4 regions of the Streptomyces sp. NPDC026673 genome follow, and region 2 is predicted to be linked to each of the others. Evidence: riboswitches for the same ligand, from Rfam matches in the RefSeq annotation. Region 2 holds a riboswitch; each other region holds the start of a gene.
What was found. Region 2 has a riboswitch for thiamine pyrophosphate ahead of AB0F62_RS06735 (thiamine ABC transporter substrate-binding protein). Riboswitches for the same ligand answer to the same signal wherever they lie in the genome.

Region 1: another riboswitch for thiamine pyrophosphate. It lies ahead of thiC (phosphomethylpyrimidine synthase ThiC); the one in region 2 lies ahead of AB0F62_RS06735 (thiamine ABC transporter substrate-binding protein).
Region 3: another riboswitch for thiamine pyrophosphate. It lies ahead of AB0F62_RS04260 (cytosine permease); the one in region 2 lies ahead of AB0F62_RS06735 (thiamine ABC transporter substrate-binding protein).
Region 4: another riboswitch for thiamine pyrophosphate. It lies ahead of thiO (glycine oxidase ThiO); the one in region 2 lies ahead of AB0F62_RS06735 (thiamine ABC transporter substrate-binding protein).

What each region holds. Positions count from the first base shown of each region.
Region 1 is NZ_JBEZXR010000002.1:104,125-108,834, forward strand. It holds gene AB0F62_RS02015 (SPFH domain-containing protein) at 1-555, opposite strand, end outside; gene AB0F62_RS02020 (hypothetical protein) at 676-876, opposite strand; gene AB0F62_RS02025 (YibE/F family protein) at 896-2,203, opposite strand; TPP riboswitch at 2,265-2,391, shown strand; gene thiC (phosphomethylpyrimidine synthase ThiC) at 2,384-4,129, shown strand; gene AB0F62_RS02035 (DUF4240 domain-containing protein) at 4,245-4,710, opposite strand, start outside.
Region 2 is NZ_JBEZXR010000005.1:221,444-226,153, reverse strand. It holds gene AB0F62_RS06740 (iron ABC transporter permease) at 1-1,068, opposite strand, end outside; gene AB0F62_RS06735 (thiamine ABC transporter substrate-binding protein) at 1,137-2,222, opposite strand; TPP riboswitch at 2,213-2,317, opposite strand; gene rlmN (23S rRNA (adenine(2503)-C(2))-methyltransferase RlmN) at 2,376-3,482, opposite strand; gene AB0F62_RS06725 (DUF6416 domain-containing protein) at 4,091-4,405, shown strand; gene AB0F62_RS06720 (hypothetical protein) at 4,663-4,710, opposite strand, start outside.
Region 3 is NZ_JBEZXR010000003.1:264,519-269,228, forward strand. It holds gene thiE (thiamine phosphate synthase) at 1-478, opposite strand, end outside; gene thiM (hydroxyethylthiazole kinase) at 481-1,290, opposite strand; gene AB0F62_RS04260 (cytosine permease) at 1,362-2,768, opposite strand; TPP riboswitch at 2,759-2,852, opposite strand; gene AB0F62_RS04265 (glycoside hydrolase domain-containing protein) at 3,249-4,710, opposite strand, start outside.
Region 4 is NZ_JBEZXR010000033.1:78,266-82,975, forward strand. It holds gene AB0F62_RS22685 (thiazole synthase) at 1-337, opposite strand, end outside; gene thiS (sulfur carrier protein ThiS) at 343-561, opposite strand; gene thiO (glycine oxidase ThiO) at 558-1,706, opposite strand; TPP riboswitch at 1,703-1,815, opposite strand; gene AB0F62_RS22700 (FAD-dependent oxidoreductase) at 1,943-3,103, shown strand; gene AB0F62_RS22705 (Rv2175c family DNA-binding protein) at 3,296-3,661, shown strand; gene thiE (thiamine phosphate synthase) at 3,711-4,385, shown strand; gene metF (methylenetetrahydrofolate reductase [NAD(P)H]) at 4,544-4,710, shown strand, end outside.

The sequences.
Region 1 (4,710 bases), on a different contig from region 2:
GACGATCTCGTGGATCTGCAGCGAGTCGATGATCAGTCCGAGCTTCTCCATCTCGGACCCCGACGCGGCCCGGGTCTCGGCCGTCAGCCGCTCCCGGTCCCGGATCATCTGCTCCACCGTCAGCCCGCCGACGATGGACCGCAGATGGCCGGCGAACACGTTGTGCACCCGTTCGGCCATGAACTTCTGCTGGTCCAGGAAACGCCGGGCGGCGTTGGCGATCGACACCATGTCGTCGCCGACCTTGAAGATGACCACACCGTGCACCTTCAGCGGGATGCCCTGCTGGGTCACGCAGTCCACGTTCAGCTCGGCCTCGTTGAGGTCGAGCGAGAGCCTGCGCACCACCTGGACCCCGGGCATCACCAGCGTGCCCCGCCCCGTGACGATGCGGAATCCCATCCCCTCGCCCACACCGTCCGTACGGTGCTTGGAGCCGGAGATGACCAGTGCCTCGTTGGGCTCGGCGACCCGCCACATGAGTCTGAACAGGCCGACCAGAATGATGACCGCGACGAGCGCCCCGCCCGCCGCAACGCCGATCAGCATCGGCATACGCCCCCTTACGATTGGCCCCGATCGGGGCCGCGTACGGGAGTGTGCGCCCGTGGGTGACGGACCGGTAGATCCTGGCGGATCCTTGCCGGTTTCTTGACGTGGAGCGGACCGCTCCGCTCAGCCGTACGCGGGGGCCACGTACACGGTGCGCGGCGGCAGATGCTCCACGACCACCACGACCGTGCCCTTCTCGATGCGCTCCCCGGCGGTCGCCGGATACGCGAGGAACGCCTCCGCGCCGCCCCGCACCTGCACGATCACCTCGCCGACCAGCCCCGGCCCGACCGTCCCGGTCACCCGGCCCTGCAGTCCGACCACGTTCCCGCCCCCTCCCGGGTCACTTGGCGCGGCGCCGGTGCCCGCGTCCGGTGCCCCCGGGAACAGTGTCGCCGCCGCCGCGGTCCGCCGACACCACCAGGACGGCGAGCGCCGTCGTCAACGGCACCGCCACCACCAGCCCGATGCTGCCCACCAGGGTCCGCACGATCTCCTCGGCCACCAGTTCGCTGCCCGCCACCGCGAGCACACCGCGCTGCGCGATGGAGAAGAGCAGCAGCAGCGGCAGCGCCGCGCCCGCGTAGGCCAGCACCAGGGTGTTGACGACAGAGGCGATGTGGTCGCGCCCGATGCGCATCGCCGCCGAGTACAGCCGGCGCCGGCTCGCGCCCGGGTCCGCCTCCCGCAGCTCCCACACCGCCGAGGTCTGGGTCACCGTCACGTCGTCCAGCACGCCCAGCGAACCGATGATGATGCCGGCCAGCAGCAGACCGCGGATCTCGATGTCCGGGTAGAGGGCGTGGATCAGCCCAGTCTCGTCCGAGGTGTTGCCGCTGAGCACCGCCCAGTCGATGAAGACCGAGCCCAGGACGCCGATCAGCAGCAGCGAGCACAGGGTGCCCAGGACCGCCACCGAGGTACGGGCGTTGAGGCCGTGGCACATGTAGAGCGCGATCAGCATGATGGCGCTGCCGCCGATCACCGCCACCAGCAGCGGATTGCTGCCGTGCAGGATCGCCGGGAGGATGAACAGCGTCAGCACCGCGAAGCTGATGACCAGCGCGACCAGCGCCAGGACCCCGCGCAGCCGGCCGACCAGGACCACCACGGCCGCGAAGATGCCGGCCAGCAGCCACAGCGGGAACGCCCGGTCGACGTCGGTCACCGAGTACTGCAGTTCGCGCGGCGCCTGCGGCGCGTACGCCAGCAGCACCTTCTGGTTCTGCGTGTAGTGCCTTGTCTGGGTGGGCTGCACGATCTCCGTGAAGGTGCGCCCGCGGTCCTTGCCCGAGGTGACCTCGATCGTCGCGCGCTGGCAGATCGCCGGCCCGGACGACGGAGCCGCCGACGGGCCCGGGGAGGGGGCGGTCTCGGTGCCGGGCGCGGCGCCGGGTTCGGCGTTCACGTCCGAGCACTTGACGTCCTCGGTCTTCACCACCCGTCCGGACTGCGTCTGCTGGTCGAAGCCGACCCCGGTGCGGTCGTGCGCCGGCACACCGCCGGGCCAGAGCACCACGAGGCCGGCCACGACCGCCGCGACGAAGGGGACCAGGATCGCGGTGATGACCTTCCGCAGATGCCTGGAGACCGGAGGTACCGGGCCGTGGCCGTGGCCATGGGCGTGTGCGTGCGAGTGAGCGGAGTCCACGACCCGATCATCGCAACACCCCCTGGTGCGCGTCAGCGAGGACCCGCTAGCGTTGAGGCACCTTTGCAAACGCGGGAGCTCGGAGCACCGGGCTGAGAGGGCGCTGACCGGCCGAGGGCCACCAGCTGCGCCGACCGCTGAACCTGTTACCGGGTAATGCCGGCGTAGGGAGTGGGTCTCATGACCATGCAGGATGCACACGCGCGCGAAATCGGCTGGCACAAGGGCTATGTGACCGGGTCCCGCCCGGACATCAAGGTCCCCGTCCGCCGGGTGCACCTGACCAACGGCCGGGACGTGACGCTGTACGACACGTCCGGCCCGTACACCGATCCGACCGTCACCACCGACGTCCGCCGCGGCCTCCCGCCGCTGCGGGAGAACTGGATCGTCGCCCGCGGCGACACCGAGGAGTACCCCGGCCGCCCCGTCCGCCCCGAGGACGACGGGGTCAAACACACCTCACCGCGCGGCGGTCTGCGCAATCTGGACGCCGTCTTCCCCGGCCGTCCCCGCCTCCCGCGGCGCGGCGGGCCCGGGCGGCCGGTGACCCAACTGGCGTACGCGCGCCGGGGCGAGATCACCCCGGAGATGGAGTACGTCGCGATCCGCGAGAACGTCTCCCCCGAGGTCGTCCGCCAGGAGATCGCGGCGGGACGCGCCGTCCTGCCGGCGAACGTCAACCACCCGGAGACCGAGCCGATGATCATCGGCAAGCGGTTCCTGGTGAAGGTGAACGCCAACATCGGCAACTCGGCCGTCACCTCCTCCATCGAGGAGGAGGTGGAGAAGATGACCTGGGCCACCCGCTGGGGGGCCGACACGGTCATGGACCTCTCCACCGGCCGCAACATCCACACCACCCGTGAGTGGGTGCTGCGCAACTCCCCCGTCCCCATCGGCACCGTCCCCCTCTACCAGGCGCTGGAGAAGGTCGACGGCAAGGCCGAGGAGCTGACCTGGGAGATCTACCGGGACACCGTCGTCGAACAGGCAGAGCAGGGCGTCGACTACATGACCGTCCACGCCGGCGTGCTGCTGCGGTACGTCCCGCTGACCGCCCGCCGCAAGACGGGCATCGTCTCCCGCGGCGGCTCGATCATGGCGGCCTGGTGCCTCGCGCACCACAAGGAGAGCTTCCTCTACGAGAACTTCGAGGAGCTCTGCGAGCTCCTGGCCGCCTACGACGTCACGTACTCCCTGGGCGACGGGCTGCGCCCGGGGTCCATCGCGGACGCCAACGACGAGGCCCAGTTCGCGGAGCTGCGCACGCTCGGTGAGCTCAACACCATCGCCAAGCGGCACGGTGTGCAGACCATGATCGAGGGGCCGGGGCACGTCCCCATGCACAAGATCAAGGAGAACATCGACCTCCAGCAGGAGATCTGCGAGGAGGCGCCGTTCTACACCCTCGGCCCGCTCACCACCGACATCGCGCCCGCCTACGACCACATCACCTCCGGCATCGGCGCCGCGATGATCGCCTGGTGGGGTACGGCCATGCTCTGCTACGTCACCCCCAAGGAGCACCTGGGCCTGCCGGACCGCGACGACGTGAAGACCGGCGTCATCACCTACAAGATCGCCGCCCACGCCGCCGACCTGGCCAAGGGCCACCCCGGCGCCCAGGAGTGGGACGACGCGCTGTCCGACGCCCGCTTCGAGTTCCGCTGGGAGGACCAGTTCAACCTGGCCCTCGACCCGGACACGGCCAGGGAGTTCCACGACGAGACCCTGCCGGCGGAGCCGGCCAAGACCGCGCACTTCTGCTCCATGTGCGGGCCGAAATTCTGCTCGATGAAGATCTCCCAGGACATCCGCCGCCGCCACGGCGACACGGCCGAGGAGATCGAGGCCGGCATGGCGGAGAAGTCCCGCGAGTTCGCGGCCTCGGGCAACCGGGTCTATCTGCCGATCGCGGACTGACCCGCCGGGCACCAACGGCGTCCGTACCGGGCGGGCCCGCGACCCCTGGGGCGTCGCGGGTCCGCCCCCTCCGCGGGGAGGAGCGGCGGCGGGGCGAACGCCGACCGCCTCGGCGCTACTCCCGGCCGCCGTCCGGGCCGAGGTACAAACGGGCCAGACGGGGCAGCCGGCGGTGCATCTCCGCGTCGTCGTCGAAGTCGAAGTCCTCGCCCATGTCCGGTTCCGCCTCGGCCTCGGCGCCGGCGGGGCGGTACGCGGCCCAGGCGGTGTAGAAGGCGTCCTGGTCGCCGGTGAGCCGTTCGAAGGCGTCGGCGGCCGCGTAGTTGACCTCCTCGTAGAACAGGGCGTCGTCACGGTGGGCCCGTGCGGCCTCGACCACGGCGGGATGCCCGGCCAGGCTGTCCGGCTCGGCGGCGACGCGTTCGTACCACGCGCGGCCGAGGGCGATCATCCCCGCCCGGAAGTCCATGAAGCCGTCGTCGGAACAGCCGCCGCCTATCAGGTAAGCGGCGGCCCAGACGTCCCAGCGGTACAGGGCGTCGTGCAGCTCGTCGAAACGTTCCGCGTACTCCAGGATCTCC
Region 2 (4,710 bases):
GGCCGCGGCCAGCCCGCCGACGACCAGGGCGATCGCGGTGGCGGCGGCCGCGTACTGGAGGGAGTTCCACACCGCGGCGACCGGCGCCACAAGGAAGGTCCCGCCGCTGTCGGCCGCGGAGTTCAGCGCCCGGTAGTAGTCGAGGCCGTAGCCGTCGGGGCCGTGCAGGGAGCGCTCGACCAGCACGCCGAGCGGCAGCAGGATCAGCAGCGCCGCCACGCCGAGCGCCCCCGCGAGCAGCCCCCACTCGCCGGCGCCGCGTGGCCGCCGCGCGGTGCGGGCCGGGTCGACCAGCCGCAGCGCGCTCTCCCTGCGCCGTACGGTCCCGGCGTGCACGGCGAGGATCGCCGCGACGGCGGCGAACTGCACGATCGTGAGCACGGCCGCCGTCGGCAGGTCCAGCAACTGGGCGGTCTCGCGGTAGATCTCCACCTCCAGGGTGGAGAAGGTGGGCCCGCCGAGGATCTGGACGACGCCGAAGGAGGTGAAGGTGAACAGGAAGACCATCAGCGCGGCCGCGGCGACCGCGGGGGCGAGGGCGGGCAGCGTCACCTTCCGCCAGGCCGCGAGCCGCCCCGCGCCGAGGACCCGCGCGGCCTCCTCCTGCCGGGGGTCGAGCTGTGCCCACAGCCCGCCCACGGTCCGTACGACCACGGCGTAGTTGAAGAAGACGTGGGCGAGGAGGATCGCCCACACCGTGGTGTCCAGGCGCACGCCCCACAGTTCGTCCAGCAGCCCGCCGCGCCCGAGCAGCGCGAGGAAGGCCGAACCGACGACGACGGTCGGCAGCACGAAGGGCACGGTCACCACCGCGCGCAGCACCTGCTTGCCGGGGAAGTCGAAGCGGGCGAAGACATAGGCGCCGGGCAGCGCGATCGCCAGGGTGAGCGCGGTGGACGCGGCCGCCTGCCAGCAGGTGAACCACAGCACGTGCAGGATGTCGGGCTCGCCCAGGACGTCGGCGAACCGGCCGAACCGCCACCGTCCGCCCTCGCGGAGCCCGCGGGTGACGATGGCGGCGACCGGATAGCCGAAGAACAGCGCGAAGAAGGCGACCGGCACGGCCATCAGGCCCAGCCGCACCGCCGGCGGCCGGACGGCCGCCGCCTTCGCGCGCGTCCCCCCGGCGGTCTTCGTTACTTCAGCACGAGCGAGGACCACGACTTGACCCACTGCTCCCGGTTCTCGGCGATCTTCTCCGGCGCGACGGTGGCCGGATCGCTGATGGCGGGCGCGTACTTGGTGAAGACCTCGGGCAGCTCCGCGTCGTCGCGGACCGGGTTGACGAACATGTTCAGCGGCATGTCCTCCTGGAAGGCGCGGCCCAGCAGGAAGTCGACCAGCGCCTTGCCGCCCTCGGTGTTCTTCGCGCCCTTGAGCAGGCCCGCGAACTCGATCTGCCGGAAGCAGGTGCCGGTCGCGACGCCCGTCGGCCCCTGCGCGGGCTGCGTCTTCAGGCCGAGCACCTCGGCGGGCGGGCTGGAGGCGTAGGACACGACGAGCGGCTTGTCGCCCTTGCCGCCCCCGGCGCCGGAGAAGGTGTCGTAGTACGCCTGCTCCCAGCCGTCGACGACCTGGACGCCGTTGGCCTTGAGCTTCTTCCAGTAGTCCTGCCAGCCCTCGTCGCCGTACTTCGCTGTGGTGGCGAGGAGGAAGGCGAGGCCCGGGGAGGAGGTGGCGGCGTTCTCCGTGACCAGGAGGTCCTTGTACTCGGGCTTGACGAGGTCGTCGAAGCTCTCCGGCACGGCGAGCTTGTGCTCGGCGAAGTACTTCCGGTCGTAGTTGACGCAGACGTCGCCGAAGTCGATGGGCGTGACGCGGTGCTTCGCGGCGTCGAGCTGTAGCCCCGCGGGCACCTTGTCGAGGCCCTTGGCCTCGTACGGCTCGAAGAGGTCGTTGTCGAGGGCGCGGGACAGCAGCGTGTTGTCGACGCCGAAGAAGACGTCGCCCTGCGGGTTGCCCTTGGACAGCACGGCCTGGTTGACCGCGGCGCCGGCGTCGCCGCCGCGCAGCACCTTGACGGTGTAGCCGGTCTGCTTCGTGAACTCCTTCAGCACGCCCTTCGACGCGGCGAAGGAGTCGTGGCTGACCAGCGTCACGGTCTTGGAGGTGCTGCCGCCCTCGGCGGTGTCGCCGCCGTCGCTGCCGCAGGCGGCGAGCGCGGTCGCGCCGAGCGCGACGACGAGGACGGTGCCGGCCGCACGCCGACGGGTGGTGCTCATGTGTGACTCCCTACGCCGGTATGACCCGGATCAGGTCCGAGGGTCTGCGGCTCTGCCGCACTCTCAGCGCTGTCTGCGCTCCCCTGTCGGATGTTCTTTTGTGTGATGTCACGGCAAACGGCCGCAAACGACCGTCACGATAGCAAGCGCGGATCAGCGCTCGGAAGCCGCCAGCTGACCGCAGGCGCCGTCGATCTCCTGACCGCGGGTGTCCCGGACGGTCACGGGCACGCCGTGCGCTTCCAGCGCCGCCACGAACGCCCGCTCGTCCTCGGGCCGCGAGGCCGTCCACTTCGAGCCGGGGGTCGGGTTGAGCGGGATCAGGTTGACGTGGACGCGGCGCCCCTTGAGCAGCCGGCCCAGCAGGTCGGCCCGCCACGCCTGGTCGTTGATGTCCCGGATCAGCGCGTACTCGATCGAGACCCGGCGGCCGGACACGTCCGCGTAGTGCCACGCGGCGTCCAGCACCTCGCGCACCTTCCAGCGGGTGTTCACCGGCACCAGAGTGTCGCGCAGCTCGTCGTCGGGCGCGTGCAGCGACACCGCGAGCCGGCACTTGAAGCCCTCGTCCGCGAAGCGCAGCATCGCCGGGACCAGGCCCACCGTCGACACCGTGATGCCCCGCTGAGACAGCCCCAGGCCGTCGGGCTCCGGGTCGGTCAGCCGGCGGATGGCGCCGACGACCCGCTTGTAGTTGGCCAGCGGCTCGCCCATGCCCATGAACACGATGTTGGACAGCCGCGCGGGCCCGCCCGGGATCTCGCCGTCCCGCAGCGAGCGCATGCCCGCCACGATCTGGTGCACGATCTCCCCGGTCGACAGGTTCCGGTCCAGGCCGGCCTGGCCGGTGGCGCAGAACGGGCAGTTCATGCCGCAGCCCGCCTGCGAGCTGATGCACATCGTCACCCGGTCCGGGTAGCGCATCAGCACCGACTCGACCAGAGTCCCGTCGAACAGCCGCCACAGCGTCTTGCGCGTCGTGTCGTTGTCGGTGCTGCTGTGCCGCACGACCGACATCAGGTCCGGCAGCAGCCCCTCCGCCAGCTTGCCGCGCGCCGCGGCCGGGATGTCCGTCCACGCGGCGGGGTCGTCGGCGTAGCGCGCGAAGTAGTGCTGCGAGAGCTGCTTCGCACGGAACGGCTTCTCCCCCAGTTCCGCGACCGCCTCCCGGCGCTCCTCGGGCGAGAGGTCGGCAAGGTGCCGCGGCGGCTTCTTGGCTCCGCGCGGGGCGACGAATGTGAGTTCTCCGGGTGCAGGCATGGTGCGTCCAGTGTCGCAGATCGTTTGGGGCCGCCCAGGTCAGATGGGTGAGGCTCCCGTCACCCTCAGGCGTCCCCTGTCGACCTCGGCCGATCTTTCACGACCCGGAGACGGCCCAGAGGTCGCGGCCCTCGCTGTGGGACGGCTTCGGGAGCGCGCAGCCGCATGGGCCTCGCGGATCTTCGCGTCCACAGCTGTCGAGCCGCATCTGTCGATACAGCCGGATCGCACGCAGGTGTTCTGAACGTTCAAATAATTCGCACACACATTCGAGACCGCCGCACGTCTCAGATCACCACGACAACGCGGACGAGACCATGCATGTCAGCCGCTGCGTCGGCGCCGGCGCCTGGAAGGCGCTCCATGGCGGCGTCCCGTCCTCCTCTTGACCTGTGCGCTTCCTCTGCTGAACTGCTTGCCGATAGAACTTCCCCACGGATTCGACACGCGGTGTCCTGGCGGATCTGTACGGTGCGAACGACACACACGCTGGGGCGAATTGTTGGGGGCGGGCATGACGGCGTATCTGACCGAGACTGATCCACGATGGGTCAGGCACTGCTGGAGAAGCAGGGCACTACCAGGCCTCGGAGTGGGGTCCGGAGGACTTGGAGCGCGCCGCGACGTTCTTGACCGAAATCGCGCCGCAGGCCCGGCGGGTGTTCGAGTACCTGCTACGCAATCCCGGTCGGGGGATCCACTGCACCGAGTTGGTGGACAAGGTCCTGGGCGGGCCGAACGAGAGTGATCCGGCGCGGCGCGTGGCAGGGGTGCTGTCCGGCATGAGCAAGGGACACAGCAACAGTGAGCGGCGGCTTCCGTTCTACTGGTGGGAGGCTCCTGAGGGGAGCGCGGGTGCAACGTACGCAGTCCGCCCTTCGGTGGCAGCGGTGTTCCTGGCCGCTCAACTCGACGCCGCGTGATCCGCACAACCGCAGCCGACCGCCGGCGGCCGTGACCTGCGGCCGTCTCATCGACCAACGTCCTGACCCGCTGCCGAGCTGTCGGCAGCTGTCGACATCGGTCATCACCGAGCGCCCCTCCACGTCCCGAGGACGGCGCCGGGCACCGGCCCGCATCCGGTGCGGGCACGGTGGCTCGGCACGGTCCCTGCGATTCTCCGGCTGCGCTCACGCGGGAGCGCCCCGCAGCACGTGGCTGCGGGGCGCCCAGGGGGGGCTCAGTCGACCATCTGCCCGTCGTACGTACCGCCCTTGCAGGTGTTGGT
Region 3 (4,710 bases), on a different contig from region 2:
GGGCGAAGCCGTCGAGGCCCAGCGAGGGCGGAGCGTCCGCTTTGGTCCGGGTCGCGTGCAGCGCGCCGATGCCGACGTGATGGACGCCTGCCGGATCCCGGGCGGCGGCGTGCAGTTCCTCCGCGGTGGCGGCGCTGAGGCCCAGCACCGCGTGCGGTCCGATCAGTTCGCGTACGGCGGCCGGAGGCAGGTCCGACTGTCCGACGTGGACGCCCGACACACGGATGCCCCCGGCGCGGGCGGCCAGGAACACGTCCACCCGGTCGTTGACGATCAGCGCCACGTGCTCCGGGAGGACCGCGGCCACCTCCGTGACCGTGCGCAGGAAATCACCGCCGTCGGCGTGCTTCTCGCGGATCTGCACCGCGGTGACGCCGCCCGCGACCGCCTGGGCGACGGTCTCGGCCACGCCGCGGCCCCGGGCCCCGCACTGGTCCGCGTCCGTGACCAGGTAGACCGACAGATCGACCGGCGTCATCGTCACGACACCGACGCCCGCTCGGCGATGTCGGACTCCCGCAGCGCGGCCAGCGCGTCCAGGAACTCCACGGCGAAACTGCCCGGCCCCGCGGCCTTCTTCGCGGCCAGTTCGGCGGCGATCGTGTAGGCGGTGACGGCCGCCACCGTCGCCGCGAACCGGTCCTCGTCGACCGCCGCGTAGGCGGCCATGACGGCGCCCAGCGCACAGCCCCCGCCCGTCACCCGGGTGAGGAGCGCGTCGCCGTTGGCGACGCGGGCCGTACGCACCCCGTCGGTGAGGAAGTCCACGGGCCCGGAGACGGCGACCACACCGCCGGTGGAACCGGCCAGGCGCTGTGCCGTCTCCTCCGCCGCCTCGACGCCGTCGGAGGAGTCCACTCCGCGGCCGCCGCCACCCGCTCCCGCCAGGGCGATGATCTCCGAGGCGTTGCCCCGTACGATCGTCGGCCGCAGCTCCAGTAGTTCGCGCGCCAGCGCGGTGCGCACCGGCAGCGCGCCGACCGCCACCGGGTCGAGCACCCACGGGGTGTCGTCCGAGGTGGCCGCCCGCGCGGCTTCGACCATGGCGGAGCGCTGCTCGGCGTGCGGGGTGCCGAGGTTGACCAGGACGCCCGAGGCGACCCGCGCGAACGGTCCGGCCTCCCCCGGGATGTCGACCATGGCGGGTGAGGCGCCCAGCGCCAGCAGAACGTTGGCGGTGAACCCCGTCACCACCGAGTTGGTCAGGCACTGGACCAGCGGGGAACGGTCCCGTACGCGGGAGAGCGCCTGCGCGGCGAAGGCCGTGTGATCGGCGGGAGTCGGGGACATGCGGTGTCGCTCCTCGGGAGACGGACGGGGTGCGGGCGTCTGCGGTGGTCGGTGGTTCGGGGCGCGGCGGCTCAGGGCCGCCAGCGCCGGCGCAGCCGCAGCGGGGTGTACACCGCCAGGGCCACGAGGAACGCCACGTAGTACGAGAGGTCCGCGCCGTGCAGGGCCTCCGCCACCGGGCCGACGTACAGGGTGGTGTCCATGAACGGCACGGCCGCTGCGAAGGCGGCCACGAACGCGACCACGGCGGGCAGCCCGGGCTGCGGCCGGCCGCTCTCGGCGGCGAGGTCGATCTCCGCGCCTGCCCGTGCGCGTGCCCGGGCCAGCCAGTCGACGATGACGATCGCCACGAAGCCGGGGATCCAGTAGCCGACGAACAGCAGCACGTTCTGGAAGCGGGCGGTGGTGTCGGCGGCGTGCATCCACAGTACGAGGGGGAAGCCGAGTACGGCGGCGAAGGCGGCCGCCGCCGGGCGCGGAACGCGCACACCGACGGTCTGCAGGGCCAGGGATCCGCTGTAGTCGTTCATGGCGTTGCTGCACAGGGCCGCGAGGGCCACGGCGAGCAGCCCGAACGCGCCCAGCGGCCCGCCGCCCAGCAGGTCCGCCACGCCGGCGGCGGTCTGGTCGGTCAGGACGGACGCGCCCCACAGCCCGAGGGCCTGGACGGCCACGAAGGACACCACCAGGCCCGCCAGGGTGTACCAGAACATGCGCGAGCGGGAGGTGGCCCGCGGCAGGTAGCGGCTGAAGTCGCTGGCGTACGGGGCCCAGGACAGGGACAGGCTCAGCGCGATGGTGCTGGTCAGGACGAACGCCCCACCCCGGTCGGCGCCATGGGCGGAGCCGGTGGCCGCGGGGTGGACGCCGTCGAGCAGCTTCCAGGCGATCAGGGCGAAGGCGACGGCGAGCACGAAGGTCATGACGATCTGGAGCCGGTGGATGGCCTCGTAGCCCAGGACGCCGAGAGCGCCCTGGCCGAGCATCATGAGCAGGACCCCGACCCAGAAGGGCAGGCCGCACAGCCGCGCCAGCGCGTCCCCGCCGAAGAGCCCGATCAGCGCGTCCCACGCGACCGAGGAGAGCCACTGCAGGAGGCCGGGCAGCGCGACGGCCCGGCCGAAGGCGAGACGGGCCAGCGGCAACTGCCCCGCACCGGTCCGGCTCCCCCAGGTGCCCAGGTAGGCGGTGGGTATCGCACCGATCACGGTGCCGAGCACCACGGCGGTGAGCGCGGTGGCGAAGTCCAGGCCGAGGACAATGCCGATGGTGCCGGTGAACACACCGGTCATGGTGAGGTTGGGGGCGAACCACACGGTGAACAGGCGCCCCGGGCCGCCGTAGCGGTTGCTCTCGGGGACCGGCCGTATGCCGTGCGCCTCGATCCGCAGATCGCCGGCGGCCGCCGGCATGCGCCCGTCGAAGACGGTCTGTCGGGTGTCGGCGGGCAGACCGCCGGAAACATGCGCCAATGGCATGGAGACATCCCTCCGCCAGTACGAACTGGTTCAGGTTCGACGGGTGTGATCTCAGCCCCTGATGGGGCACCCCGTGTCCGGTGCGAGGGACAGACTAACCCGACGGTGATGCCCGGCGTGTCGGGGGGCGGGGACGACAACGGCGAGGCCGCGCGGTCGACGCGGTCGACACGGTCATTTGTCGTGAATGTCTGACGGTGTGTCGGGCGCGGCCGTGATCGTCCGCGAGGGATCGTCCGCGAGGGATCGGCCGGGGACCGCGCTCGTCGTGCCGCGGCGGGCCCGGCCGCGATCCCTTCGGACGCCCTCGCGGACGACCGCCGCCCTGAACGGCCGTGCCGACATGCCGACGGCCCCTCCGGGTGAACGGGTGTCGTTCACCCGGAGGGGCCGGCCGCCGGTGGCGGTGCACCTCCCGGGGGTCGGCGGGATCCTTCCGCGGCCCCAGGGGGCGCGGCGGGTCCGCCGGTCACGCGGGCGCTACCCCCGAGGGATCCACATGGGGTTCGCCCACTCCGTCGACGGCGCCCAGAATCCGGCGCCGCCGGCCGAGCCCGCTCCGTTGCCTCCCCGGCTCAACAGGTCGGCCGCGGTGACGCGGTCACCGCCGTTGCCGCCGGCCGCGACCGGACGGTCGTCGCGGTCCGTGAGCTGGAATCCGACCGTGTAGGTCCGGGTGACCGAACCGTTGGCCGAGGTCACCTTGATGGTGCGGGTGGTGAACCGGTGCCCGTTCGACGAGAGGACCGGGCTGCCCTCGGTGACCTTCACCCGCGCGCCGGACTCGGCCGGTACGGCGGACAGGGCCGGGAGCTTCCTGTTCTTCGGCCAGTCGACGACGTACGTCGACACGGCCGGGTCGAACCCGTCGATCGCGACGCCTCCGACCTTGATCGCCTTGGCGTCGGCGACACTGGCCTTGGTGGCGTCCGCGTGGTTCGTCACCTTGACCGACCCGTCGGCGTCGACGACGACCTGCGCCGCCATCGCGGCCGCCAGGTTGATCCGCTCCCAGCTCTCCCCGCCGTCCGCGGTGAGGTCCAGCGGGGAGCCGGAGTCCGTCGCGGTCTGCTCGAGGATCTGGGTGCGCTGCGCGGTCGTCAGGTCCGGGAAGGCCGTGACCAGCAGGGCCGCCGCGTCGGACGGCGCCTTGAGGGCCTGCCCGGACTTCCCCACCTTGGAGAACCCGTAGTCCAGGCGCTGCGTGTACAGGTCGACGTGCTGCGCGGTGTTCAGACCGGCGTAGGAGTCGCCCTCGCAGGCCTCGAGCGTGTCGCCGTACCCCTCCTTCTCGCAGGCGGCGAGCAGTACGTTCTCCATCTCGGTGTGGGCCTGCGTCAGCAGCTTCGCGAAGTCGGGGTCCGCCCACCGGTGCGCGACCGTGGCCTGTGCGGCGATGCGGCCGCCCATGACGTCGAGCGGGTAGTGGAACCCGAGGACGATGCGGTTGTCCCCGTACTCCGAGGTGCGGGCGAGAATCGACGGTGCCAGCTCCGGCAGGAGCGTGGCGAGGATGGTCCCCGCCTCGTAGCCGCCGTAGGTGTGGCCGCTGGGGTACGAACCACTGGTGGTGAGGCTGCCGTAGGAGCCGTCCTGCGACTCGTAGACGGCGCCGCCGTCCCCGACGAACCCGAGCCGCACATACGGGCGCTGGTAGCCGAAGTGGTCCTTCGCCGCACCGCCCTTGTCGAGGCCCTGCGTGACGCGGGAGAACAGCGCGCCGGTCTTCGGCAGCCGGCCGCCGTTCAGCGCGTCCAGGTAGATCTGGCCGAGCCGGGAGCCCAGGCCGTCGGCCATCGTGACGGTGGAGCTGTTGGTCGCGTCGACCTCGGCGCGGTCCACCTCCTTCTGCGTCGCCGCGTTGTTGATGCGCACCGCGATCCGGTCGTTCTGAGCGGTGAGCGGGGTGCCGCCCGGCACCTTGGTGTTGGCGGCGAGGATG
Region 4 (4,710 bases), on a different contig from region 2:
CGGGATCCGGCAGCAAGGTGCGCTCGTCGGCGATCACCTCCAGCTTCACCCAGTCCGTGCCGAGCGCCTCCCGCGCCAGGCGGGCGGTGAGGACGGCCTCGCCGGCGGTGTGGCACCCGGCGGTGTTCGGCAGGACGCGGATGCCGTGCCGGGCGAGCACGGACAGCACGGAGCCCTTGACGGTGGGATCCAGCCGCCGCATGGCGACCGTGGTCAGCTCGGTGCCGGAGGCGAGCAGCGCCTGCTCCATGATCTCCAGGCTGGGCGCACCGCCCGTGCCCATGATCAGGCGCGAGTCGAAGGCGGTGCCGTCGATGATCAGCGGGTCGTCGGCCATGGTGGTCAGCCTCCCTGGACTGCGGTGAGGACCTCGACGCGGTCGCCGTCGCGGAGCGGGGTCGCGGGCCACTGGGCGCGCGGGACGACGGTCTCGTTGAGCGCGGCCGCCACACCGGACGGGGCGGCGGTCAGGGTCGCGACGAGGCGGTCGAGGGTGACGCCCTCGGCGACCTCCCGGGCCTCGCCGTTGACGGAGACGGACAGGAGGAGGGGGGCGGTCATGCGTACTGCTCCTGGGGCGTGAAGCGGTCGGGGGAGAAGGGCCGGGCCGGCGCGGGAGCGTCCGCCCCGGTGAGGATCTCGGCCATCACGTCGCCGGTCAGCGGCGTGAGCAGCACGCCGTTGCGGTGGTGCCCGGTGGCGATCACCAGGCCGTCCAGCGCGCCGCGGCCCAGCAGCGGGGCGTTGTCGGGTGTGCCGGGACGCAGCCCGGCCTGTGTCTCGGCCAGCGGCAGTTCGGTGATGCCGGGCAGCAATTCGTGGGCGTCGCGGAGCAGTTCGTAGACCCCGCCGGCGGTGACCGTGGTGTCCCAGCCCATCTCCTCGCTGGTGGCCCCGACGACCAGTTCCCCGTTCTCGCGCGGGACGAGGTAGACGTGCCCGCCGCGCACCACGGCCCGTACCGTCCGGGACAGGAACGGCGCGTACGCCGGCGGCACCCGCAGCCGCAGCACCTGTCCCTTCACCGGCCGCACGGGCGGGAGCGCGTGCTCGGGCAGCCCGCCGATCCGCCCGCTGAGACTGCCGGCGGCCAGCACCACCTGCCCGGCGGCGAGCCGTGTGCCGTCCTCGAGGACGACTCCGTGCGCGCGGTCCCCGGCGACGTCCACGCGCTCCACCCGGGACCGCCGGAACGTCACCCCGGACAGCTCGCAGGCGCGCAGCAGCGCCGCGGCCAGGCGTCGCGGGTCGACCTGGTGGTCGCCGTCCACCCGCAGCCCGCCGCGCACGCCGGGGGCGAGCATCGGCTCCAGGCGCCGGCACTCGCGACCGCTGATCCACTCCGACCGCAGGCCCAAGGAGTCCTGGAACGCGTGGAGTTCGCGCAGCTGCGCGCGGTCGTCGGCGTCCAGGGCGACGGCGAGGGTGCCGCAGGTGCGGTAGCCGAGGCCGAGTCCCGTGGCCTCCTCCAGCTCCGCCACGAAGGACGGGTAGCGGCGCGCCGCGGCGAGGTTGAGCTCCAGCAGCGCCTGCTCGCCGTACTGCACCTCCGTGACCGGGGCCAGCATTCCCGCGGCCACCCGGGCGGCGCCGCCGCCCGGTTCGGGGTCCGCCACCACCGTCCGCAGGCCGCGTCCGGCGGCCCGCCACGCGGTGACCAGCCCGATGATCCCGCCGCCGATCACGACGACGTCATGACGGTGCATGATGTTCCCGCTCCTCCCTTCGCCGGCATGACCCGGATCAGGTTCGTACGGTCGGCGGCCGCCCAGCCGCCCTCTCAGCCCGGTGCGCCGGGCTCCCGCGAGTGCTCTCCGGCCACCTTAGTACGCACCATCCGCAGCGAGTAGGGCACTGGTACGCCCGGACGGCGCCCCCGCGGCGTTACGGTGATCGCGTGACCAGCAGCAGCGAGCAGCGCGTCGTCGTCGTCGGGGCCGGAATGGCCGGAGTCCAGACCGCCGTGTCCCTGCGCGAGCAGGGCTGGGGCGGGACGATCACGCTGCTCGGCGCGGAACGGCATCCCCCGTACGACCGGCCACCGCTGTCGAAGGGCGTGCTCTTCGGCGCCGACGAGGGTCCGCTGCTGGATGTCGACTTCGCCGGCATCGGGGTCGAGCTGCTGCTCGGACGCCATGCGAGCGCTCTGCGGCCCGGCGAGCGGCAGGTCCTGACCGACGGCGGCCCGGTCGGGTACGACAAGCTCGTCCTCGCCAGCGGCGCCGAGCCGGTCATGCTCCCCGGCAGCGAGGGCACGCCCGGTGTGCACGTGCTGCGCACCCTGGACGACGCCACCGCGCTGCGGCCCGTGCTGGAGGGCCGGCACCGGGTCGTGGTGGTCGGCGCGGGCTGGATCGGTGCCGAGTTCGCGACCGCCGCCCGCCTCGCCGGGTGCGAGGTGACCGTCGTGGAGGCGGCCGACCGCCCGCTCGCCGGGATTTTGCCGCCGCGGATCGCCGAACGCATGCGCGGCTGGTACGCGGAGGCGGGCGTCGACCTGCGCACCGGCGCGGTCGTCTCCTCCGTCGAGCGGGGGGCGGTGCGCCTCGCGGACGGCAGCGTCCTCGCCGCCGAGGCGGTCGTCGTCGGGATCGGCGCCCGGCCCGCGACCGGGTGGCTGGCCGGTTCGGGCGTCGACCTCGGGCCGGACCGCGCGGTCCTCGCCGACGACCGGCTGCGCACCTCGGTGACGGACGTGTACGCCGTGGGGGACTGCGCGTCCTTCCCGTCGGCGCGGTACGGGGAGCGGCTGCTGATCCACCACTGGGACAACGCGGTGCAGGGGCCCCGTACCGCCGCCGCGAACATCCTGGGCGGTGACGAGGTGTACGACCCCGTTCCCTACTTCTGGTCGGAGCAGTTCGGCCGTTTCGTGCAGTACGCGGGGTACCACGTGGACTCCGACGACATGCTGCTGCGCGGCGACCCGGACGGGCCCGCCTGGTCGGTGCTGTGGCTTCGGGACGGGCGGCTGGTCGCGCTCTTCGCCGTGGGACGGCCCCGCGACCTGGCCCAGGCCCGCAAACTGGTCGCCCGCGGCGTCCGCCTCGACGAGGCGCTGGCCGCCGACCCCGCGGTCCAACTGCGGGCCGCGGTCGTCTGAGCCACCGGTCGGCTCCCGGCTCCCGGCTCCCGGATTCCGCTCCCGGCTCCCGGATTCCGGCTCCCGACGGGCCGCGAGCGGGTCCGGAGCGGGTCCCGCGGGGGTTGCCGGCGCGTAGCGGACCCGTCAGGACGGAGCAATGCGTGGCGCGAGCGGTTCCAAGGTGTCGGTCCGGGATGGCACGCTTGTCCTGTGACCGAGATCGACGCAAAGATTGACTCCCTCATTCCTTCCTGGCTGAACGTCCCCGAGATCGCCGAGCGCCTCGACGTGGAGGTGACCCGGGTCCGCCAGCTCATCAAGGAGGGCCAGCTCATCGCCGTGCGCCGCGGTGAGAACCGGGTGCTGATGGTCCCCGCCGACTTCATCGGCGAGGGGAAGATCGTGAAGGGCCTCGCAGGCACGCTCACCGTGCTCAAGGACGACGGGTTCAGCGACGAAGAGACCCTGGAGTGGCTGTTCACCCCGGACGAGAGCCTGCCCGGCACCCCCGTCCAGGCGCTGCGGGAAAACCGCGGTACCGAGGTGAAGCGCCGCGCCCAGGCGCTCGCCGTCTGACCGACCGCCCCGACCCGTCGTCCGCAGCCACCCGAGGGGACCCGCCCGCATGAGTACGAGTACGAGCACGAGCGCCCGCGCCCAGCTTGCCGACGCCCGGCTCTACCTGTGCACCGACGCGCGCAAGCGCCAGGGCGGCCTGGCGGAGTTCGCCGCGTTCGCGGAGGCCGTGCTGGCCTCCGGGGTCGACGTCATCCAGCTGCGCGACAAGAGCCTGGAGGCCCGCGAGGAACTGGAGTACCTCGCGGTCCTCTCGGAGGAGTGCGGACGGCACGGCAGACTGCTCGCGGTGAACGACCGCGCCGACGTGGCGCACGCCGCCGGGGCGGACGTCCTCCATCTGGGCCAGGGCGACCTGCCCGTGCCGGCCGCCCGCGCGCTCCTGGGCGACGAGGTGATCATCGGGCGGTCCTGCCACTCGGAGTCCGAGGCGGCGGCCGCCGCCGTGGAGCCCGGTGCGGACTACTTCTGCACCGGGCCGGTGTGGCCCACCCCCACCAAGCCCGGCCGGCCCGCACCCGGCCTGGGCCTGGTCCGCTACGCGGCGGGCCTGGGCACGGACCGGCCGTGGTTCGCCATCGGCGGGATCGACCTGTCCAACGTGGAGCAGGTGCTGGACGCCGGCGCCCGCAGGATCGTCGTCGTACGGGCCGTCACCGAGGCGGACGACCCGGGCGCGGCGGCGGCCGAGCTGGCCAAGCGGGTGCGCTCGTACGAGGACTGAGCCGGCACCGAGCCGGGACTGATCAAGGGCCGGGCGGGGGATTAGGGCCGGGTCGCCGGTCCGCGACGTCTCGGGGTGCGAGCGCCGCATGTCCAAGGAGTGGACATTTTCGCGTCGTCTGTTGGGACGGCCCAGCCCTCGCCGATAGCCTGAGGCGCATGGCCCTCGGAACCGCCTCGACAAGGACCGATCACGCGGTCACCATTCGTGAGCTGCTGGCCTCTGGCGAGCGTTCGTACTCGTTCGAGTTCATGGCGCCGAGGACCGAGAAGGGCGAGCGGACGCTCTGGAACGCGATCCGCCGTATCGAGGCGGTGGGCCCGAC